One region of the Streptomyces sp. NPDC052299 genome, then DNA from elsewhere that is predicted to be linked to it. Evidence: riboswitches for the same ligand, from Rfam matches in the RefSeq annotation. Region 1 holds a riboswitch; each other region holds the start of a gene.

Region 1 (7,785 bases):
CGCGCTCATCACCGCGCCCATCACGCCGCCGATGAGTCCGCCCGTGGCGGCGGCGCGTACGGGTGACGTCGAGGCGGCCGAGGGGGCGGGGGTGTGATCGGAGGCGAGCGGTGCGGCCATGGTCGAAAGCCCTCCAGACAGGCTGCGATCAGAGACCGGGAGCGGCTCTCCGCGCGCGCCGGCATGCGCGGTCGGGGGCCTGCTCACACGGGCAGCCCACCGAGCCGGGGGGTGCAGCAGATACCTTGCGACAGAACACATGTTCTTCGCAACACCTTCTCGAATTCGGCACTTTGACGTTTTGATCAAGGGCGGCCGCGGTCCGGGCGGGCGGTGCGCGCGGGGCGGGTGGTCATGAGAGCGCCGGGCATGCCGTAGAGTTGGGTTCACCGACGCGGGGTGGAGCAGCTCGGTAGCTCGCTGGGCTCATAACCCAGAGGTCGCAGGTTCAAATCCTGTCCCCGCTACTGAAGGATCAGGCCCGGCACGCAAGCAGCGTGCCGGGCCTGATGCGTTGTCGGCGCCCGCGTTTCGCCCCATCGGAGGCCGAGGATTCGCCGGGTGGCCGGGCGGGCGCGAGGCTGGGGGAGGTGCGCGGTACCGGCCGCGGCCGCACCGGGCAGGAGACCGCAGGTGGGGAAGTGGGCGCGACGGTGGCGAGGGCGCGGCGGCACGGGGAGCCGTCGCTTCGTCCGGGTGCTGCCCGCCGCGATGATCGTCGGGGGAGCGCTCTTCGACTACTTCACCCCGCCCGCGTTCACGGCCGTTCCGATGTTCGCGGCCGCGCCGCTGATCGCCGCGCCGTTCTTCGGCCTCGGCGCCACCCTCCGGATCGGGCTCGCCGGGGTCGTCGCGATCGCCGCGATGCGGCTCTACACCGGGGACCTGCCGGGCACGGTCCCGCTGATCGAGATGCTCACCGTGCTCACGGTCGGCTGTCAGGCCGCGGTGATCAACCAGGTCGTACGGCGCGGGAACGAGCAGCTGGCGTCCGCCCGGATCATCGCCGAGACGGCCATGCGCGCCGTGGTCCCCGAACCGCCCGACCGGATCGCCGGGCTCCAGGTGGCCGCGCGGTACGAGGCGGCGCAGGCGGACGAGTTCGTCGGGGGCGACCTCTTCGCGGCCGCCGACACTCCGTACGGCGTACGGCTCGTGCTGGGGGACGTGCGCGGGAAGGGGCTGGAGGCGGTCGGCGCGGTGGCGGTGGTGATCGGGGCGTTCCGGGAGGCGGCGGAGCAGGAGGAGTCGCTGGAGGGCGTGGCGCGGCGGCTGGAGCACGCGCTGGCGCGTGAGTCGGCGCGGCGGAGCAACCTGGACGCGTTCGAGGGGTTCGTGACCGCCGTGTTCGCGGAGGTCACGCCGGGCGCGGAGCGCGTACGGCTGGTGAACCGCGGCCACCCGGACCCGTTGCTGCTGTATGGGGACGGGGCGGTGGAGGCGCTGACGCCCTCGGAGCCCGCGCTGCCGCTGGGCATGGACCTGGGAGTGGGGCCGGACCGCACGGACGAGTGGGACCTGCCGGCCGGCGGGACGCTGTTGTTCTACACGGACGGCCTGTCGGAGGCCCGGGACGCCGACGGGGTCTTCTACGACCCGGCGGAGCGGCTGCGCGGGCGGCTCTTCCCGGGCCCGGAGGAGCTCCTGTCCGCGCTGACCGACGACGTACGGCTGCACACGGGGGGCGAGTCGACCGACGACATGGCCCTGCTCGCGGTGGCGCGGCCGGCGAAGGGGCAGCCCGACCTGCGCAGGACGGTGAAGATCGTCAAGCGGGACGGCACGCTGCGTGACTGAGGGGCGCCGCTCCGCATAACATTTGACGCAACGTCAGAAAACGCTTAGTGGCTGAACGCCGATCAACTCGCCCGATTCCCCCCGGTTGTGTCCCGTAAGTCCAGGCCGAGTACGTGAACGATCAGTGGGAACAGCTTGGAATCGGACCCGTCTGTCTATTAACGTTCGATAACGCAGCGCGGTTGTCCCAGCCGTCGTCAGGACGGCGCCGCGCGCGTGCGCCGAATCCCGCAAGGGAACCGGGGAACCACCTACATGGGGTGAATCGGGCGTCTTCGTCTTCACAAGAGGCGGAGGACCCGTAGGAGACCTTCCTGCTCCGAACCCGTCAGCTAACCCGGTAGGCGAGAAGGAAGGAAAGGAGTGCGCCCGCGTGGCGTCCAACAAGCCTGCCCCCGAATCACCTTCCCGGTTCGTGCCCGAGTGCGGCGCCGACTACGCCTCCGGCCCCGGCACCGCGTACGTCCCGGCGCAGGGAAGCGACTACGCGATCGATCGGGGCAACGGCTTCCGTGCCGACGACGCCGACTCCGAGCGGACCTGGGAGGAATGGAACCCCACCGAGGAGTCCGTCCGTCCCGTCCGCGGCAAGCACCGTGTCGCCAAGCAGCGCAGTGGTCTGGCCCGTAGCTCCACCGTCCTCGGCGTCGGTGTCATCGCGGCCGTCGGCGCGGGCGGCATGGCCACCGCGCAGAGCAAACCGCCGGTCTCCATCTCTCTTCCCGATTCCATCGCGGACAATCTCCCCGACGCCAAGTCCCTTCCCGGCGTGGGTGCGTTGTTCTCCGGCGAGACCAAGGCCGAAACCCCCGTCGCCGCCACGGCCGCCGCCCCGCTGACCACCGCCGGCATCACCACCGCCGAGGCCGAGCAGGGCACCACAGACGCCGGTGAGGCGCTGCGTGCCCGCATCCTCCAGCAGGCCGAGCAGCAGCAGGACGCCGCCGACGCCGAGGCGAAGGCCGCCGAGGAGAAGGCCGCTGCCGAGAAGGCGGCCGCCGAGGCGAAGAAGCAGCAGGACGAGGCCGAGGCCAAGGCCGCCGCCGAGAAGAAGAAGGCGGAGGAGGAGGCGAAGAGGAAGGCCGAGGCCCTGCGCCTGGCCAAGCTCGCCGCCAGCTACGCCATCCCCACCTCCTCGTACACGATCACCTCGACGTTCGGCGAGGCCGGCTCGATGTGGTCCTCCGGCTACCACACGGGCCTCGACTTCGCGGCCCCGACCGGTACCCCGATCAAGGCCATCCACACCGGCACCATCAAGTCGGCCGGCTGGTCCGGCGCCTACGGCTACCGCACGGTGCTGGAGCTGGAGGACGGCACCGAGCTGTGGTTCTGCCACCAGTCCTCGATCGGCGTCACGGTCGGCCAGAAGGTCACCACCGGCGACACCATCGGCCGCGTCGGCGCGACCGGCAACGTGACCGGCCCGCACCTCCACCTGGAGGTCCACACCCCGGACGGCACCGGCATCGACCCGATGGCCTGGCTGCGCGCCCGCGGTCTGACGGTCTGAGCCTCCGCAGGACTTCCCGCGGTCCCGGGGCGGCCTTCGCCGTACCCGGTCCGCGGCCTTCCGAACCCCGGCAGCCCTGACGCACACCCCCCGACGTCAGGGCTGCCGGTCTGCGTGGCCGCCGCCCGCCGGATGTATGCGGCACGGAATAGCGGGCGGGCCGGAAGCCGTTGTTCCCCCCATGACTTCACTGCGCAAGCTCGGCTCGTCGAGCCTCCAGGTCTTCCCGCTCTGCCTCGGCGGCAACGTCTTCGGCTGGACCGCGGACGAGGACCAGTCCTTCGCCGTCCTCGACGCGTACGCGGCGGCCGGCGGCAACTTCGTCGACACCGCGGACGCCTACTCGCACTGGGTGCCCGGCAACGAGGGCGGCGAGTCGGAGACGGTCATCGGCAAGTGGCTCGCGTCGCGCGGCAACCGGTCCGACGTCGTGGTGGCCACCAAGGTCGGTGCGCTCCCCGGCTACAAGGGCCTTTCGGCGCCCACGATCAAGTCGGCCGCCGAGGAGTCGCTGCGCCGGCTGGGCACGGACCACATCGACCTGTACTACACGCACTTCGACGACGAGACCGTCCCGGTCGAGGAGATCATCACCGCCCTCGACGAGCTGGTGAAGGAGGGCAAGGTCCGCGAGATCGCCGCCTCCAACATCAGCGCCGAGCGGCTGCGCGCCTCCCTCGCGTTCTCCGAACGTGAGGGCCTGGCCCGCTACGTGGCGCTCCAGCCGCACTACAACCTCGTCTCCCGGGACACCTACGAGGGCGAGCTCCAGGACACCGCCGCCGAAGCCGGGCTCGCGGCCGTCCCGTACTACGCGCTGGCCTCGGGCTTCCTCACCGGCAAGTACCGCCCGGGCACGACCGTGGACAGCGCCCGCGCCGGGAGCGCGGCCGGTCACCTGGAGTCGGAGCGCGGACAGCGGGTGCTCGCCGCGCTCGACGCGGTGGCGCGGGACCGGGGCGCCGAGATCGCGACGGTGGCCCTGGCCTGGCTCGCGTCCCGCCCGACGGTCGCCGCGCCGATCGCCTCCGCCCGCACGGTCGGCCAGCTCCCCGCCCTGCTGGCGGTGGCCGGACTCCAGCTGACGGACGAGGAGCTGGCGACGCTGACGGCCGCGTCGGCGTAGGGATCAAACCGAAGGCCCGCCGTACGGCGATGGCCCGCCGCCGTACGGATTCGGGCCGGCGCCGTACGGGGACGGGCTGCCGCCGTACGGATTCGGGCTGCCGTACGGGGCCGGGCTGCGGTAGGCGTACGGCGCGGGCCCGCCCAGGTGCGGCGGGTGGGGCGGCCAGGCGGCCGTGTAGCCGGGTGGCCGGCGGTGGGTGGCGCGGGCCGCGTACGCGAGGGCGGGGCCCGCGATCTCACGGCGCTGCCACAGGTGGTGCAGCAACTCCAGCTCGCGTGCGGCGAAGTCCGGATCGGCCCTGCCCAGTCCGGCCTGCCGGCGCAGGGAGGCGAGGGACGTCGCGAACGCCTCGTACTCGGCGACCGCGCGCGCCGCCGCCCGGCCGCGCTCCTTCGCCTCCTTGGCGCGGACCCTCGCGTAGTCCGGGTGATACGGATGACCGGTGGCGCTCGCCGCGTACCGTCGGCGTGCCGCGTTCCTGGCCAGGGCGCGGGCCCGCATCGAGGCGAGGGCGCGGGGCTCGTCCGGGGTGAGCCAGCCGGCCTCGGCGTACGCGGGGAGCTCGACGGCCAGGGAGCGCAGCTCCTTGCGGCGGGCCCGGACCACCTGCCAGGTCACCAGGCCGAAGACCGGGACCATGAACGCCCCGTACACGATGTAGAAGCCGTACCGGCCGAAGGTCGCCGAGCCGTTCCACAGGGCGTGCATGCCCATCGCGAGGACCAGGCCGAGCAGCGGGACGGCGATGCGCCGCACCTTCCGGCCGGGGGCGCTGCTCGCGGCGATCCCGAGACCCATGCCGGTCAGGACGGTGAAGAGCGGGTGGGCGAAGGGGGTCATGACGGCCCGGACCAGGAACGTCACCACGGTCACCGACGCGAAGCCGGAGTCGAGCTGCTGGTCCTCACCGAAGGCGTTGCCCAGATACAGGATGTTCTCGGTGAAGGCGAACCCCGTCGCGGTGAAGCCCGCGGCGACGACGCCGTCCACGATCCCGGTGAACTCCCGTCGGCGGAAGAGGAAGAGCAGCAGGACGGCCGCCGCCTTGGCACTCTCCTCGACCACCGGTGCGATCACCGTGGCGCCGAGGGTGTCGGCGTTCCCCGGATCGCTGTCGGCTATCCACCGGGTCGCGAACGAGTTGGCGAGGATGGCGACCAGGGCCGCCGCGCACGCGCCCCAGGCGAAGGCGAACAGCAGATTCCGCCACGGGGCCGGCTCGACCCGGTCCAGCCAGCGGAAGGCCGTCATCAGCACCGGGACCGGCAGGACGGCCAGGCCCAGGCCGACGAGGAATCCCTCGGTGCCGGTCTGATCGCGGACCAGGGCGAGGATCACCACGCCGCAGAGCGCCAGCAGCGTGAAGACGGCGATGACTTGGAACGTCCGGTTCCGCCAGAGCAGGCCGACGCGGCGCGGCCGGTATCGCCACTGGCCCCGCGTCGGCACGGCGGCCAGGATCTCGCCGACCCGCTGCTCCTGGAGCACCGGGACGACCGGCTGATCCCGCCGTTGTCGCTGAACAGACCCGTCGGACACCCCTCGACCCTAACGAGCGGGTCCGACAACGGCCATGGTGCCCGTCGGGCTCAGACGCGCGCGAAGAGCAGGTCGTGCACGACGTGGCCCTTCCCCAGACCCTGGCCCTCGAACCGGGTCCGCGGGCGGAACGCGGGGCGCGGGGCGTAACCGCCGTCGGCCACCGTGTTCTCGAAGAGGGGGTGCGCGGTCAGCACGTCGAGCATCTGCTCGGCGTACGGCTCCCAGTCGGTCGCGCAGTGCACGATCGCTCCCGACTTCAGCGGGCCCGCCACCAGGTCCAGGAACTCCGGCTGGATCAGCCGGCGCTTGTGGTGGCGGGACTTGGGCCACGGGTCGGGGAAGTAGACCCGCAGCCCGTCCAGCGAATCCGGCTCCAGCATCTCGCGCAGCAGGATGATCGCGTCACCGTTGGCGACCCGGACGTTGGTCGAGCCGTTCCGGTCGGCAAGGCCGAGCAGATTGCCCTGACCGGGCGTGTGCACGTCGACGGCGAGGATGCCGGTCCCCGGGTCGTCCGCTGCCATCTGAGCGGTGGCCTCACCCATGCCGAAGCCGATCTCCAGGACCACCGGGAGGCCGTCGAACATGGCGGGCAGGTCGAGGACGCTCAGCCCGTCGATGTCCAGGCCCCACTTGGGCCAGAGCCGTTCCAGGGCGTTCTGCTGGCCGGGCGTGACCCGGCTGCGGCGCGGCTGGAAGCTGCGGATGCGGCGCTCGTGGTGCGAGCCGGCCGGGTCGGCCGCCGGACCGCCGGGGAATCGGGGCTGCTGGCGCATCCGGCGCGCGCGCTCCAGGGACGCGGCCCGCACGTCGTCGGGGATTCCGGCGGTGGTGGGCACGGTGCCGTCGGGCGTCGGGCGGGAGGGGTTCTTGGGCTCAGACACAATGCCCTGATTCTACGGGGCCGGGCGACGGCGGGGCGCTCGGCGACCGGCCCCGGGGCCAGGGCGCTCCGGGGGCGGAGCCGTCACCCCGCAGGCGCCGGTGCCGGTGGCTTCCAGCCGGATGTCCGGGCCCGGAGCAGGGCGCGGCGGGCCACCTCGCGACCGATGGGCAGCGAGGCGGTGGCTGCGGGCGACGGGGCGTTCAGCACGTGCACCGTGTGCGGGGCCTCGCGGATCAGGAAGTCGTCCACCAGCGTGCCGTCCCGGAGCACGGCCTGGGCGCGGACCCCGGCCGGCGAGGGGCGCAGGTCCTCTTCCCTGACGTCGGGCAGGAGGCGGCGGACCGCCTCCGTGAACGCGCGCTTCGAGAGGGAGCGGTGCACCTCGCCCGCCCCGTACCGCCAGTGTCTGCGGGCGATGCACCACGAGCCCGGCCAGCTGAGCGTGTCCATCAGCTCGCGGGGCCGGACGACGGGCCAGCCGTAGCCCTCGCGGGCGGCGGCGGGCACGGCGTTGGGGCCGACGTGGACGGAGCCGTCGAAGCCCCGGGTCAGGTGGACGCCGAGGAACGGGAAGGCCGGGTCGGGCACCGGATAGACGAGCCCGCGCACCAGCTCGGGCCGCGCCAGCTCGTAGTACTCCCCCCGGAAGGGCACGATCCGCATCCCCGGGTCGTCGCCGGCCAGCCTGGCGATCCGGTCGCAGTGCAGCCCCGCGCAGTTGACCAGCACCCTGGCCCGGACCACGAGCCCGTCGGCCGTGCGCACGGCCACGCCCCAGGGGCGGCGGTCGATCGCCGTGACCTCGGCGCCGAAACGGATCACGCCGCCCGCGCCGCGCACCTCCTCGGCGAGGCGCCCGGCGACCGCCCGGAAGTCGCACACGCCCGTCGTGCCGACCCGGATCGCGGCGAGGCCCCG
Region 2 (7,785 bases), on a different contig from region 1:
TCTCCGCGCTCGACGAGGAGTCCATGGAGAACCAGCGCGACGTCGTCAAGAACGAGCGCCGCCAGCGCTACGACAACGTCCCGTACGGCACCGCGTTCGAGCGGCTGACCGCCCTGGCCTACCCCGAGGGCCATCCGTACCACCACACCCCGATCGGCTCCATGGCCGACCTCGACGCGGCGACCCTGGAGGACGCCCGCGCCTTCTTCCGTACGTACTACGCGCCGAACAACGCGGTGCTGTCGGTCGTCGGCGACATCGATCCCGAGCAGACCCTCGCCTGGATCGAGAAGTACTTCGGCTCCATCCCCTCCCACGACGGCAAGCAGCCGCCGCGCGACGGCTCGCTGCCCACGATCATGGGCGGCCAGCTGCGTGAGGAGGTACGCGAGGAGGTGCCGGCGCGCGCCCTGATGGCCGCGTACCGGCTGCCCCACGACGGCACCCGCGAGTGCGACGCCGCGGACCTCGCCCTGACCGTGCTCGGCGGCGGCGAGTCGTCCCGGCTGCACAACCGCCTGGTCCGGCGCGACCGTACGGCCGTGGCCGCCGGGTTCGGCCTGCTCCGGCTCGCCGGCGCGCCCTCCCTGGGCTGGCTGGACGTCAAGACGTCCGGCGGCGTGGAGGTGGCGGAGATCGAGGCCGCCGTCGACGAGGAGCTTGCCCGGTTCGCCGAGGAAGGCCCCACGGCCGAGGAGATGGAGCGCGCCCAAGCCCAGTTGGAGCGCGAATGGCTGGACCGCCTCGGTACGGTCGCGGGCCGCGCCGACGAACTGTGCCGGTACGCCGTGCTGTTCGGCGACCCCCAGCTGGCGCTGTCCGCCGTGCACCGGGTCCTCGACGTCACGGCCGAGGAGGTCAAGGCGGCCGCCCAGGCGCAGCTGCGGCCCGACAACCGGGCGGTTCTCGTCTACGAACCGGTCGAGCCCGCCGAGGCCGCCGAAGAGGCCGACACCGACACCGACGCGCACGAAGGGGCGGACCAGTGACCGACGCTGCCGCGACTGAAGTTCCGATGCAGTTCCACCCCCAGCCCGCTCCCGGCGTGGCCCGGCCGTGGGCCTTCCCCGCGCCCGAGCGGGGCTCCCTGCCCAACGGCCTCACCGTCCTGCGCTGCCACCGCCCCGGCCAGCAGGTCGTCGCCGTCGAGATCTTCCTCGCCGCCCCCCTGGACGCCGAGCCCGAGGGTCTGGACGGCGTGGCCACGATCATGTCGCGCGCCCTGTCCGAGGGCACCGACAAGCAGAGCGCCGAGGAGTTCGCCGCCGAGCTGGAGCGGTGCGGTGCCACCCTCGACGCCCACGCCGACCACCCCGGCGTCCGGGTCTCGCTGGAGGTCCCGGCCTCGCGTCTGGCCAAGGCGCTCGGCCTGGTCGCCGAGGCGCTGCGGGCGCCGGCCTTCGCCGAAAGCGAGATCGAGCGCCTGGTGCGGAACCGGCTGGACGAGATTCCGCACGAGCAGGCCAACCCGGCCCGCCGTGCGGCCAAGCAGCTCTCCAAGGAGCTGTTCCCGGCCACGGCCCGCATGTCCCGCCCGCGCCTGGGCACCGAGGAGACCATCGGGCGGATCGACGCCGCGGCCGTGCGCGCCTTCTACGACGCGCACATCCGGCCGTCCACGGCGACCGCCGTGGTCGTCGGCGACCTCACCGGCATCGACCTGGACGCGCTGCTCGCCGACACCCTCGGCGACTGGTCCGGGAACGCCGCCGAGCCCCGTCCCGTGCCGCCGATCACGGCCGACGACACCGGCCGGGTGATCATTGTGGACCGCCCCGGCGCGGTGCAGACGCAGCTGCTGATCGGCCGCATCGGCGCCGACCGCCACGACAGCGTGTGGCCCGCCCAGGTCCTCGGCACCTACTGCCTCGGCGGCACGCTGACCTCCCGGCTCGACCGGGTGCTGCGCGAGGAGAAGGGCTACACCTACGGCGTACGGGCCTTCGCCCAGGTGCTCCGCTCCGGTGCCGCCGACTCCGTCTCGGGTGCGACGGGCGCCGCGATGCTCGCCATCAGCGGTTCCGTGGACACCGAGTCCACCGGGCCGGCGCTGGACGACCTGTGGAAGGTCCTGCGGACGCTGGCCGCCGAGGGCCTGACCGACGCCGAGCGCGAGACGGCCGTGCAGAACCTCGTGGGCGTCGCACCGCTGAAGTTCGAGACGGCGGCCTCCGTGGCGAGCACGCTCGCCGACCAGGTGGAACAGCACCTCCCGGACGACTACCAGGCGACGCTGTACGCCCGCCTCGCCGAGACCGGCACCGTGGAGGCGACCGCGGCCGTGGTCAGCGCCTTCCCGGTGGACCGGCTGGTCACGGTCCTGGTCGGGGACGCCTCGCGCATCGAGGAGCCGGTCAGGGCGCTCGGCATCGGTGAGGTGTCGGTCGTCACCGGCTGATCCGCCGCTCAACCCGCCCCACGGGTAAGGGGGAGGGTCCCGCGCCGCGGTCGCGCCGGACCCTCCTCACCACCTGGTCCCCTTCTCCCCTTCTCCCCTTCTCCCCTTCTCCTCTTCTGTCCCTTTTGTCCGCTAAGTGGTCGGCTCGCCCTGTGGGATGCGCTACAAAACCCCATGTCCGTTTGGTGGCGTGAAGTCCGTCCGCTTAGCGTCGGGTCCGCTGTCCGCCACTCGTACGCGCATCCGTGACGTACCGGGCAGCCATCGCCGAGTCCCCGTCAGGCGCGAGCCTGGGGAGCCGGGGACCCACGCAGTCCCTGGGGTGAATCGGATGCCCGCACTCCGTCCGGAGTGAGGCGTCCGTAGGAGACCTTCCTGCTCCGAACCCGTCAGCTAACCCGGTAGGCGAGAAGGAAGGAAAGGACCCGCCACCCCATGGCGTTCACCCGTGCCACCGGGAAGCACCGTGCCCCGAGCCGCCTGACCCGCGCCGGCGCCAAGGCCGTCGGCGTCGCGACGCTCGCCGCAGGCGGTGTCATCGGCTCCCTGGCCTCCCCGGCCCTCGCCGCCGACTCCGGGACGGCCCCCGCCGCCACCGAGACCGGCCTCTCCCAGCTCCTCGCCATCGAGAACACCCTCGCCGACCGGATCGACGCCCAGGCCGCCGCGCAGCAGCACCAGGCCGAGGCCGCCGAGAAGAAGGCTGAGGCCAAGGCGAAGGCGGTGGCCAAGAAGAAGGCCGAGGCCGCGAAGAAGAGGGCCGCCGAGAAGGCCGCCAAGGCCAAGGAAGCGGCCAAGGCGAAGGCCAGGGCCGCCCGCGAGGCTTCCGCCCGTGCCGGCCGCTCCACCACCCGCACCGCGCTGGGCTCCTCCTACCAGCTGCCCGTCGCCGGCTCGTACGTGACCACGGGCTACAAGTCCAGCGGCTCGCTCTGGTCGTCCGGCAGTCACTCCGGCATCGACTTCCACGCCGCGTCCGGCAGCTCCGTCGTCGCTGTCGGCGCCGGCACGGTCGTGGAGGCCGGCTGGGGCGGAGCGTACGGCAACAACATCGTGCTCCGGATGACGGACGGCACGTACACCCAGTACGGCCACCTCTCCTCGATCGGCGTATCCGTCGGCCAGAGCGTCGCGGCCGGCCAGCAGATCGGACTCTCCGGCTCGACCGGCAACTCCACCGGACCGCACCTCCACTTCGAGGCCCGCACCACGCCCTCCTACGGCTCGGACATGGACCCGGTCGCGTATCTGCGCGCCCACGGCGTCAGCGTCTGACCGTTCGCAGCCCCCCACCGAAGACCCCGGCACCCCGCCGGGGTCTTCGCCGTTCCCGCACCCGTGCACGTGCCTCTCGTGCGCCTTCCGCCGCTCGGTCGTGACCAAAAGATATTCATGAATTAACGCTCGGCATCGGAAATGCGAGCGCATTGCAATAGAGTCACGCCAGAGGTGTCGATCGGCCGCTGTTCGCGGGGATTGAGGCGGAGGTTCGGACATGCGTGTTCCGGCGCATTCGGTATGCACGGCAATCCGTGACGACATCGTCTCCGGTGTCTTCGAACGCGGCAGCCGGCTCACCGAGGAGGTACTCGCACGGCGCTACGGGGTCTCCCGCGTCCCGGTACGGGAAGCGCTGCGCACCCTGGAGTCGGAGGGCTTCGTCGTCACCCGGAGACACGCCGGAGCCTGCGTCGCCGAGCCCTCGGAGCAGGAGGCCGCCGACCTCCTGGAGGTCCGCATGCTGCTGGAGCCGCTGAGCGCGGCCCGCGCGGCCCAGCGCCGGACGGAGGCCCACCTCAAGGTGTTGCGCGGCCTGGTCAGGCTCGGGCAGGAGCGGGCCCGCCGGGGCGAGGGCGAGGACCTGCGCTCCTTGGCCGGCTGGTTCCACGAGACGCTGGCCCAGGCATCGGGCAGCCCCGGCCTCATCGCCCTGCTCACCCAGCTCCGCCACAAGATCGCCTGGATGTACGCGGTCGAGCAGCCGGCCCGCCCGGCCGACGCCTGGGCCGAGCACGGCGCCCTCGTGGACGCCGTGGCGCGCGGGGACGCGGAGCGGGCCAGGGCCCTGGCCGCGCAGCTCGCCGAACGCCACGGCGCCGCGCACCGGCTCCGCCGCGCCGCCCGCCCCGCCACCGTGCCCCGGGCCGGCCGTGTGAGGGCTTCGCAACGTCCCGTAAACACCGCGAGCGGCCGGAATTAACAAAGGCCGCGTACAAATAGAGAAAGGCGCGTGCAAAAACAGGAAAAGGCGTCGCCTGCCTATTCGGTCCGGTCGTCATGGTCCGGGTCCGTGCACGCAAAAGCCGCGGCGCCCCATGCAGGGGGCCGCGGCTTTCCCGTAGGAATGCCGGCGGTGCCGGCCACTCGGGCTCAGACGGTCTCCGGAAGCTCCTCGAGGCCCTCGGCGACCAGCTTCGCCAGACGGTCCAGGGCGGCCTCGGCGTTGTCCGCGTCGGACGCGAGCACGATCTCCTCGCCGCCCTGGGCGCCGAGGCCGAGCACCGCGAGCATGGAGGCCGCGTTGACCGGGTTGCCGTCCGCCTTGGCGATGGTGACGGGAACGCCGGAGGCCGTAGCGGCACGGACGAAGATGGAAGCGGGGCGGGCGTGCAGGCCCTCGGCCCAACCGACGTTTACGCGGCGCTCAGCCATGGTTCTGCCCTTCACGAATCAACGGTTGTCTAGACCAGTGTCTCATGTGGTGCGCGATGCTCCGGGCAGACCCGCGGGCCCTCCCGGGCGCCGCGCCCACGGTCTTCCGGAGACCTCAGACTGCCCCGGCCCCGGCACCCCCGCGACCGGTGCGACAGCCGTAGGCTTTCCTCATGCAGCCCTCTCCGGAGCAGAGTCCGCATCACGCCTACCCCGATCACTGGGAGGCGGACGTGGTGCTCCGCGACGGCGGCACCGCGCGCATCAGGCCGATCACCACGGACGACGCCGAGCGGCTGGTCAGCTTCTACGAGCAGGTTTCCGACGAGTCGAAGTACTACCGCTTCTTCGCGCCCTACCCCCGGCTCTCCGCCAAGGACGTCCACCGCTTCACCCATCACGACTACGTCGACAGGGTGGGGCTGGCCGTCACGGTGGGCGGCGAGTTCATCGCCACCGTCCGCTACGACCGGATCGACGCGACCGGCCGCCCCGCCTCCGCCCCCGCCGACGAGGCCGAGGTCGCCTTCCTCGTCCAGGACGCCCACCAGGGCCGGGGCGTGGCCTCGACCCTGCTCGAACACATCGCGGCCGTCGCCCGCGAGCGGGGCATCCGGCGCTTCGCTGCCGAAGTGCTGCCCGCCAACACCAAGATGATCAAGGTGTTCCGGGACGCCGGCTACACCCAGCAGCGCAGCTTCGAGGACGGCTCCGTCCACCTCACCCTGGACCTCGAACCGACCGCGGAATCCCTCGCCGTCCAGCGCGCCCGCGAACAGCGCGCCGAAGCCAAGTCCGTACAGCGGCTGCTCGCCCCCGGCTCCGTCGCCGTCATCGGCGTCGGCCGCACCCCCGGCGGCGTCGGCCGCACGGTCCTGCGCAACCTGCTCGGCGCGGGCTTCACCGGCCGCGTCCACGCGGTGAACAGCGCGTTCCCCGCGGACCAGGACACCATCGACGGGGTCCCCGCGCACCGCTCCCTGGGGGAGATCGGCCGGCCGGTCGACCTCGCGGTGGTCGCCGTGCCCGCCGACCGGGTCCCGGAAGCCGTCGCGGACTGCGGCGAGCGCGGCGTCCAGGGGCTGGTGGTCCTCTCCGCCGGTTACGCCGAGTGGGGCGCCGAGGGCCGCGAGCGCCAGCGGGAACTGGTGCGCCAGGCCCGTTCGTACGGCATGCGGATCATCGGGCCCAACGCGTTCGGCATCATCAACAACTCCGAGGCGGTCCGGCTCAACGCCTCGCTCGCCCCGGACCGGCCCGCCTCCGGGCGCATCGGCCTGTTCACCCAGTCCGGTGCCATCGGCATCGCCCTGCTCTCCGGGCTCTACCGGCGCGGCGCGGGGCTCTCCACCTTCATCTCGGCCGGCAACCGGGCCGACATCTCCGGCAACGACTTCCTCCAGTACTGGTACGAGGACCCGGACACCGATGTCGCCCTGCTCTACCTGGAATCGCTGGGCAACCCGCGCAAGTTCACCCGCCTCGCCCGCCGTACCGCCGCCGTGAAGCCGGTCGTCGTGGTCAAGGGCGCCCGGCACAGCGGCTCCACCCCGCCCGGCCACGCCGTCCCCGTCAGCCGCATCCCCGACTCCACGGTCTCCGCGCTGATGCGGCAGGCGGGCGTCATCCGCGTCGACACGGTCACGGAGATGGTCGACGCCGGACTGCTCCTCGCCGACCAGCCGCTCCCGGCGGGCGGACGCGTCGCGATCCTCGGCAACTCGGAGTCCCTGGGGCTGCTCACGTACGACGTGTGCCTGGCCGAGGGGCTTCGGCCGCGCCCGCCGATCGACCTCACCACCTCCGCCACTCCGCAGGACTTCCGGGACGCGCTCTCGGCGGCGCTGGCCGACGGGGCGTGCGACGCCGTGATCGTGACGGCGATCCCGTGGGTCGGCGAGAACGGCGAGGCGGAGTCGGGCGACGGCGAGGTCCTGGCCACCGCCCTGCACGCGGCGGCCGCCGCCGGACCGGCCAAGCCGGTCGCCGTGGTGCACGTAGAGATCGGCGGCCTGGCGGAGGCGCTGGCGGCCGCCACCAGCACGGTGGCCCAGCCGCGCCCGGCCACCCAGCCGTTCGCGGCGGCCCGAGAGGCGCCGGGAGCCGTCGCGCCGGGGGCCCCCACCGCGTCGCCGAGCGGCAGGGCCGGCACCCCGGCGGCCACCGCACCATCCGCCGCAGCGGCAGGCGCGGCGCCGAACGCCGCGCAGCCCGCCGCCGCGGACGGCACCCCCCAAGCCCCCCAAGCCCCCGAGTCCCACGGCGTCGACCAGGACGCCCCCCGCATCGGCCGTATCCCGGCCTACCCCGCCGCCGAGCGCGCCGTGCGGGCGCTCGCCGAGGCGGTGCGGTACGCGCAGTGGCGGCGCCAGGCCGCGACGCCCGGCAAGGTGCCCGACTTCCTCGACGAGACCATCGACACCCAGGGCGCCGCCGCCCGCATCGACGCGCTCCTCGGCGAGGACCCCGACCCGCGCGGCCGGCCGCTCGGCCACGACGAGGCCCGCGAACTGCTCGCCTGCTACGGCATCGCCGTCCGCCCCACGCTGCCCGCCCCCGGCCCGGAGGAGGCGGTGGCCGCGGCCGCCCGGCTCGGTTATCCGGTAGCGCTCAAGACGACCGCGCCCCATCTGCGCCACCGGGCCGACCTCGGCGGCGTACGCCTGGACCTCGACAGCGAGGCGGCCCTGCGCCGGGCGTACGGCGACCTCACCGACCTGCTCGGCAAGCCAGCG
Region 3 (7,785 bases), on a different contig from region 1:
CCGGCTCGTCGTCCGTCACACCGCACAGGACGACGAGGACGCCGACCGGTTCGCGGCGGCGCAGCACCGGCACGTACAGGGAGCGGAAGGGGAACGGGAGTCCGGCCATCAGCTGCGGGAAGCGCCGCATGGCGTCCTCCGCGTCGGCGAGATACACCGGGCTGCCGGTGCGGAACGCCTCCGCGATCGGGAACGGCCGGTTCACGTGCATCCGCCACCAGGGGCGGAACAGGGGGCCGGGGAGTCCGGCGAGGACGGCGAGCCGGAGCAGCCCGGGGGTGCGCGAAGGGAGGTAGATCCCGCCGGCCCGGCCGCCGACCGCCTCGGTGGCGTTCACGACGGACTGGGCGAGCACCAGGGACAGGTCGTCCGGCGCCCGGCCGTTCTCCGCTCCTCCGGGCGGGCCGTCGTTCGGGCCCGACGGCACCCGCCCGGCCGCGCCGTGCCAGGTCACACAGCCAGCATGCTCCCGGGCGGCCGGTGCGGCACGTCGGAGCGGCCCCGGACGTGCGGGAGCGGTGGCCACCACGATCGTGGTGGCCACCGCTCCCTCGCGGTCCGTGCGAGCGCCTACCGGCCCTCGTCGGGCGGGCGGCGGTCGCCGAGCTGGTCGTTCATCTTCTGCTGAGCCGAGTCGACCTGGCCGCCGTACTTGCCGCCGGTCTTCTTGTCGACGTAGTCGCCCCCCTTCTCGACTCCCTGGCGGGCCTGGTCCGGATGCCCCTTGATCATGTCCTTGATCTTGTCGAGCATGCCCATGACTGACCTCCTAGAGACGCTGACCGTTCCAGCATCCCCGCCCCGCCGGGCCCCCGCATTCCGGGACGGACGGTCCTGGCGCCGCGCAAGCGGAAGGGGTGGGAAGAAGCGCTTCCGCTTCTTCCCACCCCTGCTCACGGCCCCGCCCCGAGCGCGGGGCCGGTCCGGTCAGTACGCGCCGAAGACGTTGTCCATCGAGCCGTACGTGGCGGCGGCGTAGTTGCACGCGGCCGTGATGTTGGCGACCGGGTCGTAGATGTCCATCGACGTGCCGGGCACGTGGTAGGCGTCGAAGGTGGGCTGGATCACCTGGAGCAGACCCTTGGAGGGCGTGCCGTTGACGGCGTTGATGTCCCAGTTGTTGATCGCCATCGGGTTGCCCGAGGACTCCCGCATGATGTTGCGGTAGATGCCGTCGTAGCTGCCGGGGATGCCCTGCTGCGCCATGATCGCCAGGGATTCCTTGATCCAGCCGTCGAGGTCGTCGGTGTACGTGACGGCCGCCTGGGTCTCGGCGGGCTTCTCGGCGGCGACCGGGACGACGGTGCGCTCGGAGCGGTCCGCGCGGTCGGCGCTCTCGGCCCGGGGGGCGGTGTCGCCGTTCTTCTGGGCGGTCTCCGCCTTGAAGGTGCTCTTCTCGGCGGCCTTCGGGGCGGCGGCCTCGGACTTGGCGCCGATGGTGAGCTTCAGGCCCGGGTGAATGAGGTCGGGGTTGCTCCCGACGGCACCGCGGTTGTCCTTGTACAGCCGCTCCCAGCCGCCGCTGAGGGAATGCCCCTGAGCGATCTTGTAAAGCGAATCGCCGGACACCACGGAATAGGTGGTGGGCGCGGCCTTGCGCACGGCAATTTCCTTGCCGGCGACGGAAGTCGGGGCCGAAGCCTTTTCGGCGACGACGGTCTTGGCGGGGGCGGCGGAGGCCGATCCGGCCGCGATCAGGGGGAGCGCGAGAACGGCTCCGCCCGCGCTGACGGCGATGAAACCGCGGGTCAGGGACGCGGACTTGGCACGACGGTGCTTACCCGGGATGGGCATGGCGTATTTCCTCTCCGTCGCCTGCGAGGTGAGCTGTCGGGTTCGGACTGGAGATGTCCGGTCGCGCATGGCGACTTCACCCCTAGCCGCTCCGGATTCCGGACCGGCGGCAAACCTGGGTCCCCCGCTCCTGCCGTACGTGAGTGGTCGGGTTCCCGGACGGCGGCAGGATTCGGCGTTCCATCCGGATTGGTGAAGGGACCGTAAGCGAGAAACGACGAGCGGAACAAGCCCGGAATTGCTGATCACAATTGTTTTGCAAGATCCATCAAAGGAAATGCTCATGATCGCCCGCGCCGGAGGAAGTCAAATTTCTTGGCACGACTGGGAACCGGGAGATCGGATTGCGCGTCAGAAACGGCCGACGTGACGCTGCCCACTGAGACCGAAATGAAGATGTTCGTCCGTTTTAGGCGCATCTGACAGCATCAAACCTGCCCAGATCGCCCTCAATTGACCTTTTACTCATAAAGGTGCAAATAGGACACGAGCCGGCCCGCGACCGGGCGGGATCACGGGTTCCGACCCCCTCGCCCCCGTGATCACCCTATGGTTAGGCTTACCTAAGTGTCGCTGTCCCCGTTCGCACCGTCATAGGGAGACCCCTGAACCATGGCGCCGCATTCCGCCTCCTCTTCCCGTCGTCCCGTCGACCCCGCCGAAAAGGAGCTCACCGGCCGGCTGGCCCTCGTGACGGGAGCCGGACGCGGCATCGGCGAGGCGGTCGTGCGGGCCCTCGTCGCGCGCGGCTGCCGGGTCCTGGCGACCGACGCCGCCCCGGAGGGCGTCGACGCCCTCGCCCGGGAGCACGACGGGAGCGTCGTGGCCCGGCAGCTGGACGTCACGGACGCGGCGGCCGTCGAGGCCCTGGTCGCCGAGGCGGAGGAGGAGTTCGGCCCCCTCGACATCGCGGTCAACGTCGCCGGGATACTGCGCTGTTCACCCGTCATCGAGCTCACCGACGAGGACTGGCGGGCGACGTTCGCCGTCAACACCGACGGGGTGTTCCACGTCTCGCGGTCCGTCGCGCGCCGGATGGCGGACCGGGGCGCCGGCAGCATCGTCACCGTCGCGTCCAACGCCGCCGGCATCCCCCGCACGGCCATGGCGGCGTACGCCGCGTCCAAGGCCGCATCCGTCATGTTCACCAAGTGCCTCGGCCTGGAACTGGCCCCCCGGGGCGTCCGCTGCAACACCGTCTCGCCCGGCTCCACGCTCACCGACATGCAGCGCGGAATGTGGCCGGCCGATGAGGCGGGCGACGACCACGGGCCCGCCGCCCGGCGCGTCATAGCCGGAGACCTGGCGAGCTTCCGCACCGGCATCCCGCTGGGCAGGATCGCCGAACCGTCGGACATCGCCGAGGCGGTCGCCTTCCTCGTGTCCGACCGGGCCCGCCACATCACCCTGCACGACCTGTACGTCGACGGTGGCGCCACCCTGCGCGCCTGACCCGGCCGCCCGGTGCCCCCGAAAACGGCCCTCCCCCTGGAGACCTGAAACGATGACTGCCTCACCGTACGACGACGCCCCGACCTGGCCCGCGGAGTTCGCAGCCCGCTACCGCGCGGCCGGGCACTGGCGCGGCGAGACCTTCACGAGCATGCTGCGCGAACGAGCCGAGTCCCACGGCGACCGGGTCGCGCTGATCGACCCCGCACCGGAGCGCCGCGCCTGGACCTACCGGGAGCTGGACGAGCGCGCGGCCCGGCTGGCGGCCGGCTTCCGGGCGCGCGGGATAGCCAAGGGCGACCGGGTCGTCGTCCAGCTGCCCAACATCGCCGAGTTCGCCGAGGTCGTCTTCGCCCTCTTCCGGATCGGCGCGCTCCCCGTCTACGCGCTGCCCGCCCACCGCGAGACGGAGATCGGCTACTTCTGCTCCTTCGCCGAAGCCGTCGCCTACGTCATCCCGGACCGGCACGCCGGATTCGACCACCGCGCGCTGGCCACGGCCGTACGGGAGCAGGCGCCCACCCTCAGGCACGTGTTCGTCGTCGGCGACCCGGGCGAGCACACCGCCCTGTCCGACGTGCCGTGCGACGCGGCCGGGGAACCGGAGGACGGGCCCGGGCCGCACGACCTGGCCTTCCTCCAGCTCTCCGGCGGCACCACGGGGGTGCCCAAGCTCATCCCCCGTACGCACGACGACTACATCTACTCGCTGCGCGGATCCAACGAGATCTGCGGCGTCGACGCGGACACCCGCTTCCTGGTGGTCCTGCCCGCCGCGCACAACTTCCCGATGAGCTCGCCCGGCTGGCTCGGCACGCTGTACGCGGGCGGTACCGTCGTCCTGTGCCCGGGCCCCGACCCGGCCACCGCGTTCCCGGTCATCGAGCGGGAACGCGTCACCATGACGGGGATGGTGCCGCCGCTCGCCCTGGTGTGGACGGACGCGGCCGCCTCGGCGCGACAGGACCTGTCGAGCCTGGAGCTGATCCTGGTCGGTGGCGCCAAGTACAGCGAGACGGCCGCCCGGCGCCTCGAACCGGCGCTGGGCTGCCGGCTGATGCAGGTCTTCGGCATGGCGGAGGGCCTGGTCAACTACACCCGGCTCGACGACGACCACGAGACCGTGGTCACCACCCAGGGCCGGCCGATCTCCGAGGACGACGAGATCCGCATCGTGGACGACGCCGGACAGGAGGTCCCCGACGGGCAGTTCGGGCATCTGCTCACCCGGGGCCCGTACACGATCCGGGGCTACTGGCGCGCGCCCGAGCACAACAGGACCGCGTTCACCGAGGACGGGTTCTACCGGACGGGCGACATCGTGCGCCGCACCCCGAGCGGCCATCTCGTGGTGGAGGGACGGGCGAAGGACCAGATCAACCGGGGCGGCGAGAAGGTGGCGCCGGAGGAGATCGAGAACATCATCCTCGCCCACCCCTCGGTGCACGACGTGTCGGTGGTCGGTGTGGCCGACCCGTATCTCGGTGAACGCACCCTGGCGTACGTGATCCTGCGCGAGGGCGCCGAACCGCCCGGGGCGCTCGCCGTCAAGCGGCACGTACGCGCACGCGGAATCGCCGCGTACAAGGTGCCCGACCTCGTCGAATTCGTGGACGCATTCCCGCAGACGGGGATCGGCAAGGTCAGCAAGAAGGGCCTGCGCACGGACGCGGCTCCCGCCTCCACGTCAACTCCCCCCGTACAGAGCTGAGTCCGCCGCGCGCGGCACCGAAAGGTTCCCTCATGGCACTTCCCGCCATCGCCCCCTATCCCCTGCCGGGCCCCGGCGAACTCCCGGCGAACCGGGTCGCGTGGACCGTCGATCCGGCACGCGCGGTGCTGCTCGTCCACGATCTCCAGAACCACTTCCTGCGCGCGTACCGCCCCGGCGAGGAGCCGCTGACCGGCATGCTCGCGAACACCGCCCGGGTGACCGGGGCCGCCCGCCGCGCCGGAATCCCGGTGGTGCACTCGGCGCAGCGCGGCGGCCAGAGCGCCGAGGAGCGCGGTCTCCAGCTGGACTTCTGGGGACCGGGGATGGCGGACGACCCGGAGGCCCTTGCGTCGCCGGCCGAGGTGGCGCCCGCGCCGGGTGACACGGTGCTCACCAAGTGGAAGTACAGCGCGTTCGTCCGCACCGGGCTGGAATCCCTCATCCGCGACGACGGCCGCGACCAGCTGGTGATCACCGGTGTCTACGCGCACATCGGTGTGCTGATGAGCGCGGCCGACGCGTGGATGCGCGACATCCAGGCGTTCGTGGTGGCCGACGCGGTCGCGGACTTCTCGCGCGAGGACCACGACATGGCACTGCGCTGGGCGGCCGGCCGCTGCGCGGTCGTGACGACGACGGAGGCGCTGCTGAAGGACCTGTGACGGCCCGCGCCCGGCCCGGCCGGCGTCACTCGGGCTGGTTGACCACGCCCTTACAACCCGGGGTGTTGTCGGCGGTGCCGGGCTGGGCGGCCGCCTTGACCGTGTTGAAGTTCGCCACGTAGGCGTCGTGCACCGAGGCGATGTCGATCTTCAGCAGTGCTTCGTCGTTCTCCCGGAGCGCCGGGCCCGAGTAGTTGTGGCTGCCGGTCCACATGACCCGCTTGACGCTGCCGTCGTACTTGCCGTCGATGAGCAGGTACTTCGAGTGGATGATCCGGTTGCTGGTGGAGGTCTTGCCGTCGTGGTCGTCGTTGTAGCAGACCGGGGTGAAACCGGCGACCGAGTGCAACGTCTCCCAGGTGCCGGGGGTGGCGCCGTCGGCGGAGCTGTCGGCGCTGTCCGTCTCGGTGTACACGAGCTCCACCGAACAGCCGGCCTTCTTCATCGCGACCAGTTTGTCCGCGACGCCCTGACGGGTGAATTTGAACATGCCCACACGAATTTTTGTGTGCTTCGCCGTTCCGTCCGAAGCCGTGTAGTTGCACGTGACGTTGTCGAGCGTGTTCCAGATGGTGTCCGTGCTGTTGCCCGTGCCCGGGTAGTACGGGAAGAAATACACCTTGTACGGCGAGAAGGAGGCACTGGTATACGTCCAGGCGGACCAGTTCTTGCCGACCATCTGGTCGAAGTGGGAACTGTAGGCGTTGTAGGCGCCGGGGTTGTACGTCAGCACGTACGCGTCGTTCCAGAAAGCGCTGTAGGCCGAAGGCGAAAGGTTGGACGACGTCTGCACCACCACGTCGGCCGCCCCGTCCACCTGTGAGAACAGCCAGAACTTGTTGTGGTTGATGGACGTGCCGAACTCGGGACGCCCCAAACAGGACTTGCCGGGCGGACACAGGGTGACGAAGGAGCCCTCCTGGGTGCTGTCGCCCAGCGCCTGCTTCAGCACCCCGTAACTTCCGTCGGTCGGGCGGTCGCTGACGGACGATTCGTCGAGGACGATCTGTACGGACACCCCGCGCTCGGTGTGCGCGTCGGCGAGAGCCTGCGCCACCTCCTGGTCCCAGAAGTGGTAGAGCGCCACCTTGATGGAGGAACCGGCCGGGCTGCCGGCGATGTACCGGAGGAGCTGGGTGCGGATCACCTGCTGCTCGTCGACGGTGCCCAGCGGGTTGTTGAAGAGGGGCCTGGACTGCTCGGCCGCGGCGACGGCCGGAGTGCCGGTGGTGAGCAGTGCGAGGGACAGCGCCGCAACGGTGCTTCCGCCCTTGACCCATCGTGCACGCGACACGGGTTCTCCCTGGTGATGAGCGACGGCCCGCGTCCGGCGCGTACGCCGTAGGTCTCGGCATTCGCCGCGCGGTGGCAGGATCTTGTCAGAGGATCAGGCGGCTGGGAAGGCCGCTTGATAACCACTCGGTCAGCGGTTGGGCGTTCCGCTCCGGGATGGACGCATTTGTTGATCTGGACATGCCGTAAGCCCTTTCCCTAGGCTCCACGTTCGCCGCGCCCGGCATTCGGCGCGGAGCGTGCCGCGACCCTTGTTCTCATGGCTCGAAGCGCGTGGACGAAGACACGATGTGGGGGGTTTCCGTGAGACGCGCACGTTCCAGATCAATTTCCGCGTTGGTGGTGAAAGGGCTGATTGCGGGGCTCCTGTCCGCAGTGGCCATAGCGCCGACCGCCGCGGCCGTGAGCCTGCCCGACGGTGAGAAGCCGAGCGTGCCCGCGCGGGCGCTGGACGCGCCGGTGCCCTCCGCGCAGGAACCCACGATGACGAAGGCCCCCCGGGTCTCCTGGCCGAAGGCCGGCTCCGCCACGGTGGACCTGTCGGCCGGCGGCGGCAAGGCATCGTCCGTGGTGTCCGTGCGGCCGGGCCGGACCGCGAGGACCGCCGGTGCCGCACCGGCGGCCGAGGCGCCCGCCAAGGTCGACGTCCAGGTGCTGGACCGGCAGCAGGCCGAGCGGGCGGGGGCGCTCGGGCTGGGTGTCCGGGTGGCGCGAAGCGACGGCGGCACCACCGCCGGGCCCGTCGAGATCGCCATCGACTACTCGGGGTTCGCGAAGGCGTACGGCGGTGACTTCGCGGGCCGGGCCCGCTTGATCAAGCTCCCGGCCTGCGCGGCCACCACCCCGGAGCTGCCGCGCTGCCAGAAGTCC
Region 4 (7,785 bases), on a different contig from region 1:
GTTGAGGCGGGCGGTCCTGCGGGCGGCCTCGTCGCGCAGGGCGTCGACCGACTTCGCGGCGGCGGTCGCCTCGGCCTTCGCGCCGTTGTACTTCTCGGTGGCGACCTCCGCCTCCCGGTACAGCCGGTCCACCTGGGCCTTGACCTGCCGTGCGGTGGGCGCGGGGTCCGCGTGCGCGGCTCCCGGCAGCACGGCGGCCGTCGCGGCTCCGGCGACGGCGAGCGTCGCCGCGGTGCGGGCCGCGGAGGCGGTGGTGAGGCGCTGCCTGGGTTTGCGATGCGCTGCCACGGGGGCGGGCGTCCTTCCGTGCGACGGCCCGGCGGGGTCTACCGGCGGGATTCTCCGGTGGCCGGCGAGGACGGTTCCTGGTCCACGGCCACCGGGAAGGGACGCTAATCCGAGGTCACGGGAAGGTGTCGTTATGACTGCTATTGCCCGCTCTTGGCGTGGCATTGTCGCCGGATGACCGCTCGTTAAGCGTGAGTGACCGGAAAAAGGGCCACAGAATCAGGCAAAAAGTGCATTCATCATTCAAGCGGCCCGTAGGCCCCCACCCTGCCCGGAGCGGTCCGGGGCGAGGGCTCTAGGGTGCGGAACCATGCGCGTACTCATCGATTTCGTCGTCGCCCTGCACATCATCGGCATCGCCGCCCTGCTCGGCGGCTTCCTCGGTCAGATGAAGGCGATGAAGGCCGGCACTGCCCGGTTCGTCCCCGGCATGCTGCACGGTGCGCTGACCATGCTCGTCACCGGCGTCGCCCTGGTCGGCCTGGACCAGGCCGACGACCACCCCGTGAACAACGTCAAGATCGGCATCAAGCTGCTGTTCCTGGTCGTGATCCTGGGGCTCGTCTACGTCAAGCGGGACGAGGAGAAGGTCGAGAAGGGGTTCTTCGCGGCGGTCGGCGCGCTGACCCTGGCGAACATCTTCATCGCCACGCTCTGGACCTGAGCGGCGGCACGCGAGAGGGCCGGTCCGCGCGGACCGGCCCTCTTTTTTTCCCGGTCAGGCCGGGCGCACGCTCCCGTAGATCGGCATGTAGTAGATCGACTCCTCGCGCACATTGGCCCCGGGCTTCGGCGCGTGGATCATCATCCCGTCACCCTTGTAGATCCCGACGTGGCTGATGTCGTCGTAGAAGAACACCAGGTCACCGGGTTGCAGATCAGCCGTGGCGATCCGCGTCCCGACGTTCACCTGGTCCCAGGTGGTGCGCGGGATATCGACGCCCGCCGCCTTCCAGGCCGCCTGCGTCAGCCCCGAGCAGTCGTACGAGGAGGGGCCGGTCGCCCCCCAGACGTACGGCTTGCCTATCTGGGCGCGGGCGAACGCGAGGACCTTGTCCGCCTTCGTGGAGGCGCTGGTCCCGGTGCCGGTGTCCGAGCCGGTGTCCGAGCCCGAGCCCGTCTCCGTACCGCTGCCGGCCGACTCCTCGGCCTTCCGCTCGGCTTCCTTCCGGGCGGCGGCCTGCTTCTCCGCCAGCTCCTCGGCCTTCCGCTTGGCCTCCGCCTCCTTCTTGCGCTCCAGCTCCGCCAGACGCGCCTTCTCCTCGGCGGTCAGCTTCGACAGCAGCGTCCGGGCCTCGGTCAGCTTCGTCTGGACGTTCTGCTTGCTGGTGCGCAGCGCGGCCTGCGACTTGGTCAGCGTCTCCAGGCTCTCCACGGCTTCGGCCCGCTGCTCGGACGCCTTCGCCTGCTGCTTACGGAAGTCCGTGACCGCCTGCTGCTGGCGCTCGGCCATCCGGTCCATGAGGTGCGTCTGGTCGAAGAACGACTGCGGGTCGTCGGCCAGGAAGAAGGTCGCGGTCGGCGCGAGGCCGCCGTTGCGGTACTGGGCGGCGGCGAAGTTGCCGAGCGTCCTGCGGGCGTCGTTCAGCTTCTCGGTGCGCTTGGCCACGTTGTCCAGGAGCAGGTCGACCCTGGACTTCTGCTTGTCCGTGGCTTCCTTGGCCTGGTTGTACTTCTGGGTCGCGTTGCCGGCCTGCCGGTAGAGGTCGTCCACCTTCTTCTGGACTTCCTCGATGCTCGGCTTCGGCGTGGGCGCGGCCGTCGCGCTCTGCGAGGACAGCAGGGTCACCGAGGCCAGCGCGGCCGAGGTCAGCCCGACGGCGGGGACGGTGGAGCGCACCCGGGTGCGCGGTTTGCGATGCGACGCCAAGGCCGGCATCTCCTTCCGTGGACCGCCTACCGGGTTAGCTGTCGGGTTCGGGCGGAACGGAAGGCTGCCCTACGGTCCCGTGGGGGAAGGACCGATTCACCCCGGTGCTGCGTGTGGGTCCCCGGTTCCGGGCGGGCCCGGATTCGGCGCGGCGGCCCGCTCGGCGTAGGTCGCCTCTGGGGGTACGGGCCGTCCGGAGGTGCACGCTAGCCAACTCATGGGGCCGCTGTGAAGGTTGGTGTGCGATATGCCCGATACATTTCCGTGACCTTTTCGGAGCGGGGCCGGGTGTCAGTAGAGAGCTTTAGACTCGGACAGCGATGAGCAGCCTCTTTGACGACAGTTTCCTGGCCGGCCTCCAGCAGGAGGAGGACGCGCCCCCGCCGCCCCCCGAGGACCCCGCACCCGAAGCGGTGCCGGAGGACCTGTTCGCGGGCGTGTTCGACGGGCCCCCGCCGCCTCGGGACGCGTACTACCGCGACGGGGCGCACCGCCCCGTCATCGACCCCGAGGCGCTGCTCGACGGGCTGAACACCGAGCAGCGCGCCGCCGTCGTGCACGCCGGGTCGCCCCTGCTCATCGTCGCAGGCGCCGGCTCCGGCAAGACCCGGGTGCTCACCCACCGCATCGCCCACCTGCTGGCCGAGCGGGGCGTCCACCCCGGCCAGATCCTGGCGATCACCTTCACCAACAAGGCCGCCGGCGAGATGAAGGAGCGCGTCGAGCAGCTGGTCGGGCCCCGGGCCAACGCGATGTGGGTCATGACCTTCCACAGCGCCTGCGTCCGCATCCTGCGCCGCGAGTCCAAGAAGCTCGGCTTCACGTCCTCGTTCTCGATCTACGACGCGGCCGACTCCAAGCGGCTCATGGCCCTGGTCTGCCGCGACCTGGAGCTGGACCCGAAGCGCTACCCGCCGAAGTCCTTCACCGCCAAGGTCTCCAACCTCAAGAACGAGCTCATCGACGAGGAGACCTTCGCCGGGCAGGCCGCCGACGGCTTCGAGAAGACCCTCGCCCAGGCGTACGCGATGTACCAGGCGCGGCTGCGCGAGGCCAACGCGCTGGACTTCGACGACATCATCATGACGACGGTCCACCTGCTCCAGGCGTTCCCGGACGTCGCCGAGCACTACCGCCGCCGCTTCCGGCACGTGCTCGTCGACGAGTACCAGGACACCAACCACGCCCAGTACACGCTGGTGCGCGAGCTGGTCGGCCCGGCCGGTCCGGAGAACGCCCCCGCCGAGCTGTGCGTCGTGGGTGACGCGGACCAGTCGATCTACGCCTTCCGGGGCGCGACCATCCGCAACATCCTCCAGTTCGAGGAGGACTACCCGGACGCGACGACGATCCTGCTGGAGCAGAACTACCGCTCCACCCAGACGATCCTGTCCGCCGCCAACGCGGTCATCGAGCGCAACGAGAGCCGCCGCCCGAAGAACCTCTGGACCAACGCCGGCACCGGCGCCCGCATCACGGGCTACGTCGCGGACACCGAGCACGACGAGGCGCAGTTCGTCGCCGAGGAGATCGACCGCCTCACCGACGCGGGCGACGCGAAGGCCGGCGACGTCGCCGTCTTCTACCGGACGAACGCGCAGTCCCGTGTCTTCGAGGAGATCTTCATCCGCGTCGGCCTGCCCTACAAGGTCGTCGGCGGCGTGCGCTTCTACGAGCGCAAGGAGGTCCGGGACGTCCTGGCCTACCTGCGGGTCCTCGCCAACCCCGAGGACAACGTCCCGCTCCGCCGCATCCTCAACGTGCCCAAGCGCGGCATCGGCGAGCGCGCCGAGGCCATGATCGACGCGCTCGCGCTGCGCGAGAAGATCACCTTCCCGCAGGCGCTGCGCCGCGTGGACGAGGCGTACGGCATGGCCGCCCGCTCCGCCAACGCCGTGAAGCGGTTCAACACGCTGATGGAGGAGCTGCGCACGGTGGTGGAGTCCGGCGCCGGACCCGCCGTGGTGCTGGAAGCGGTCCTGGAGCGTACGGGCTATCTCGCCGAGCTCCAGGCGTCCACCGACCCGCAGGACGAGACCCGCATCGAAAACCTCCAGGAGCTCGCCGCCGTCGCCCTCGAATTCGAGCAGGACCGGGGCGAGGAGGAGGGCGCGGGCACGCTCGCGGAGTTCCTGGAGCAGGTCGCGCTCGTCGCCGACTCCGACCAGATCCCCGACGAGGACACCGACGGCTCCGGCGTCATCACTCTGATGACCCTGCACACCGCCAAGGGCCTCGAATTCCCGGTGGTCTTCCTGACCGGCATGGAGGACGGCGTCTTCCCGCACATGCGGGCACTCGGCCAGGTCAAGGAACTGGAGGAGGAGCGCCGCCTCGCGTACGTCGGCATCACCCGCGCCCGCGAGCGGCTGTATCTGACCCGGGCCGCCATGCGCAGCGCCTGGGGCCAGCCCTCGTACAACCCGCCGTCGCGGTTCCTCGAGGAGATCCCGGACCAGCACCTGGACTGGAAGCGGAAGGGCCCGATGGCCGCCCCGGCGGGCCCCACCTCGGGGATCACCTCGTCGCTCTCCGCCTCCCGTGCCCGCTCCGGCCCCTCCGGCTTCGCGACCCGGCGGACCTCGGACAAGCCGACGATCACGCTGGTGGCGGGCGACCGGGTCACGCACGACCAGTTCGGCCTGGGCACGGTGACGGCGGTCGAGGGCGTCGGCGACCAGGCGAAGGCCACGGTCGACTTCGGCGACGACCGCCCCAAGAAGCTGCTCCTGCGGTACGCCCCGGTGCAGAAGCTCTGAGAAACGGGCGGCGGCCGGAGCCCCCGAGGCCCCGGCCGCCGCCGTCGTTTCCGTCCGCTCAGGTCGGGTTGATCCCGTGACCGCGCAGCCACGGCAGCGGGTCGATCGCCGCGCCGCCGCCCGGCCGCACCTCGAAGTGCATGTGCGGGCCGGTCGAGTTCCCGGAGTTCCCGGAGTACGCGATGACGTCACCGGCCTTGACCGGGCCCGAGCGGATACGGGTGCTGCTGAGGTGGCAGTACCAGGTCTCCGTGCCGTCGGCCATGGTCACGATGGCCATGTTGCCGTAGGCGCTGTTGTACTGCGTACGGACCGTGCCGTCGGTCGCCGCCATCACCGGGGTGCCGTACTGGACGGGGAAGTCGATGCCCGTGTGCACGGACATCCAGTTGACGCCCGCCTGCCCGAAGTAGGCGCTCAGCCCGTGCTGCTTGACCGGCATCACGAACTTGGGGCGCAGGGCCTCCTTGCGGGCGGCCTCCGCCTCGCGCTTCTTCTTCTCGGCGGCCTGCCGTTCCTTCAGGTCGATGCGTTCCTGGGTGCGGCTGGCGCGGTCCGCGAAGTTCTCGGCGTCGGCGCTGAGGTTGGCGAGCTGGGTGTCCAGCTTGTTGTTGGCCGCGACCGGCTTGACCGTGCCGGGGTCGGCGGCGGCCATGGTGGTGGTCGCGTCCTTCTTCGTCTCCTCCCCGCCCATGCCGCTCACGGAGGCGGCGGCGATCCCGGCCACGCTCATCACGCAGGCGGAGGGAACGGCGACGGTGAGGAGTGCGGAGCGCTTCGCGGGGGAACGCCTGCGGCTGCGTCCGCCCCGGCGGGGCTCGGCGGGGGCGAGATCGGGGTGCGGCTCGGCGGCCTCGTCCGGCTCGGCGCCGTCGGCGGCGCGGCGGTGGGGCTCGTACGGGTCGTAGTCGCCGTTCTCGTACGACTCGTAGGTCTCGTAGCTCTCGTACGGCTCCGAGGGGGCGGCCTGTTCGGCTTCGTTCGAGGCGGCCGGGCTTTGCACATTTTGCTCTTCGTGCCCGGGCGTGGCGCCGGTGTTCCAGGCGGTGGCGTCGTACACGCCGGTGTCGTACGTCCCCGTGTCGTCCGAGGGCCACGCGGTCGCGGCGGCGGTCCAGGCGGTGGTGTCCCACTGGCCGGAGTCGTAGCCGTCCGCCGGAAGCCAGGTCGCGGCGGTGTCGTACTGCGGGTGCTGCTGGGCCTGGTAGCCGTGGTGGGCGCCCGTGTCCCACTGGGTGGTGGCGTACGCGTCGCCGTATCCGGTCGCGCCGCCGGTGTACGGGATGCCGTAGCCCTGCGAGGTGTCGTACGAGGCGTCATAGGCGCCGTCGTAGGTGGTGCCGGTGCCGGGGAGTGAGCCGAAGAGCGGGTCCGTCTCGAAGCTGCCCGTCTCGAAGCCGGCTGTGGAGTAGCCGTCGTATCCGGCATACCCGGCGTGGGGGTGCTGGTCGTTCACCAACTTCTCTCTCGCCTCGGCAGCAGGACCAGGTTCCGGGGGCGTGGGGACCCCGGGAGAACTGGCGGCGACTGTACCCGGCGGTATCCGCCGTCGACAATCTTCGACGGCTCCGGGGCGGGCGGGAAACGGGCAATCGGCCGTCTTTCGGCGGGGCCCCCACAGAGCCTTGGCTCTATGTTCGAAGTTTGTTCGGTTTAGGCGGCGGGGGTGGTGCGGGTGGTTCCGGGGGTGGACACGGGCCCGCCGTCGGGGGTCTCCCGGGCGGGCTCCGCCTCGTCCAGTGCCTGCCGCACGGCAGCCGCGACGGCGGGGTGGACCGGCAGGGCGAGGTGGCCGATGCCGGTGACGCGTACGTTCACCGCGTCCAGGTCCGGGTGGTCGACACAGGCCGCGTCGGCGGGGACGATCACCCGGTCGAGTTCGCTCCAGAAGCTGACGAACCGGGTGCGGCAGCCGGGCGCGGGCAGCCGCAGTTCCTCGACGGGGGCCGAGCCCTCGCGCATCTGCCGCACGATGGGCAGCGCCCCCGCCAGCGGAGCGACGGCGGTTCCGGAGTGCGGCGTGCCCAGCGTGACGAGGGTCCGCACCCTTCGGTCACCGGCCAGCCGCTGTACGTAGTAGCGCGCGATGAGGCCGCCGAGGCTGTGGCCCACGATGTCCACCCGGGGGTGGCCGGTGCGGGCGCAGATCTCCTCGATGTGCCGGTCCAGCAGCTCGGCGGCCGTACGGATGTCGCTGGTCAGCGGGGAGTAGTTGAGCGATTCCAGATGGAGCCAGCCGTGCCGGGCCAGGGAGCGGCGCAGCAGGACGAAGACGGAGCGGTTGTCGATGAAACCGTGAAGAAAGACGACGGGCGGCCGGTCGGTGGGCGCGATGTCCGCGGCGCGAGCGCTCGCCGCGTCCTCGTCCGCCGGGGCCCGGCGGGGGTGGCGCTCACCGGCGATCCCGGTCGGATACAGCAGGGCGTGCCCGGCGAGCACGACGAGCTCCAGGGCGGTCGCTCTCAGCAGCGCGGCGGGCGGGGCGGGGAACGGCAGGCTGGGGGTCTTCATGGTCGGCCTCCTGCTCCGGGCGGGCGCCGCGCCGGCGGGCCGCGGCCCGTGCGGAGGGAGGCCCGTACCACCGTGCCGTGCGGCTGACGGCGCGGTGATACGGCGACCCGATGCGGCTCCCCGGGCGCCGGACCCACCCGGCGAAACCGCCGGGGGCGGGTCGTGTCCGGAAAGTCCCGTCCTACGCCCGCAGGCCGGACGGGGCTTCGCGGACACGGTCCGGGGCCGGTGCCCGTGAACAATGTCCCATGTGTGATTTCCCCCTCCCGGCGCACCGCGAAACGGCGGCTTGCGGGATGCTGTGGATAACGTTCGTTCACATCCCCGGCCCTTCAGGCACGGGAGACGCATGTGGAG

The links. Region 1 has a riboswitch for cyclic di-AMP ahead of AB0L33_RS00070 (M23 family metallopeptidase). Riboswitches for the same ligand answer to the same signal wherever they lie in the genome.
Region 2: linked by a shared signal. The riboswitch ahead of AB0L33_RS23775 (M23 family metallopeptidase) and the one ahead of AB0L33_RS00070 (M23 family metallopeptidase) in region 1 are both predicted to bind cyclic di-AMP.
Region 3: linked by a shared signal. The riboswitch ahead of AB0L33_RS30615 (transglycosylase SLT domain-containing protein) and the one ahead of AB0L33_RS00070 (M23 family metallopeptidase) in region 1 are both predicted to bind cyclic di-AMP.
Region 4: linked by a shared signal. The riboswitch ahead of AB0L33_RS06940 (NlpC/P60 family protein) and the one ahead of AB0L33_RS00070 (M23 family metallopeptidase) in region 1 are both predicted to bind cyclic di-AMP.

Annotation. Positions count from the first base shown of each region.
Region 1 covers NZ_JBFAUP010000001.1:18,447-26,231, reverse strand. The annotation lists gene AB0L33_RS00085 (hypothetical protein) at 1-120, opposite strand, end outside; tRNA gene AB0L33_RS00080 (tRNA-Met) at 394-467, shown strand; gene AB0L33_RS00075 (PP2C family protein-serine/threonine phosphatase) at 712-1,797, shown strand; cyclic di-AMP (ydaO/yuaA leader) riboswitch at 2,007-2,159, shown strand; gene AB0L33_RS00070 (M23 family metallopeptidase) at 2,171-3,310, shown strand; gene AB0L33_RS00065 (aldo/keto reductase) at 3,492-4,436, shown strand; gene AB0L33_RS00060 (PrsW family intramembrane metalloprotease) at 4,440-5,978, opposite strand; gene trmB (tRNA (guanosine(46)-N7)-methyltransferase TrmB) at 6,029-6,802, opposite strand; gene lhgO (L-2-hydroxyglutarate oxidase) at 6,949-7,785, opposite strand, start outside.
Region 2 covers NZ_JBFAUP010000014.1:126,198-133,982, reverse strand. The annotation lists gene AB0L33_RS23785 (pitrilysin family protein) at 1-989, shown strand, start outside; gene AB0L33_RS23780 (pitrilysin family protein) at 1,016-2,398, shown strand; cyclic di-AMP (ydaO/yuaA leader) riboswitch at 2,654-2,821, shown strand; gene AB0L33_RS23775 (M23 family metallopeptidase) at 2,834-3,673, shown strand; gene AB0L33_RS23770 (GntR family transcriptional regulator) at 3,894-4,598, shown strand; gene AB0L33_RS23765 (HPr family phosphocarrier protein) at 4,769-5,050, opposite strand; gene AB0L33_RS23760 (GNAT family N-acetyltransferase) at 5,224-7,785, shown strand, end outside.
Region 3 covers NZ_JBFAUP010000024.1:8,135-15,919, forward strand. The annotation lists gene AB0L33_RS30605 (SpoIIE family protein phosphatase) at 1-454, opposite strand, end outside; gene AB0L33_RS30610 (antitoxin) at 571-759, opposite strand; gene AB0L33_RS30615 (transglycosylase SLT domain-containing protein) at 928-1,794, opposite strand; cyclic di-AMP (ydaO/yuaA leader) riboswitch at 1,798-1,982, opposite strand; gene AB0L33_RS30620 (2,3-dihydro-2,3-dihydroxybenzoate dehydrogenase) at 2,407-3,246, shown strand; gene AB0L33_RS30625 ((2,3-dihydroxybenzoyl)adenylate synthase) at 3,299-4,957, shown strand; gene AB0L33_RS30630 (isochorismatase family protein) at 4,990-5,622, shown strand; gene AB0L33_RS30635 (phospholipase D-like domain-containing protein) at 5,648-6,916, opposite strand; gene AB0L33_RS30640 (RHS repeat-associated core domain-containing protein) at 7,318-7,785, shown strand, end outside.
Region 4 covers NZ_JBFAUP010000003.1:301,912-309,696, reverse strand. The annotation lists gene AB0L33_RS06950 (NlpC/P60 family protein) at 1-288, opposite strand, end outside; gene AB0L33_RS06945 (hypothetical protein) at 599-952, shown strand; gene AB0L33_RS06940 (NlpC/P60 family protein) at 1,007-2,167, opposite strand; cyclic di-AMP (ydaO/yuaA leader) riboswitch at 2,166-2,317, opposite strand; gene pcrA (DNA helicase PcrA) at 2,479-4,917, shown strand; gene AB0L33_RS06930 (M23 family metallopeptidase) at 4,976-6,373, opposite strand; gene AB0L33_RS06925 (alpha/beta fold hydrolase) at 6,571-7,428, opposite strand.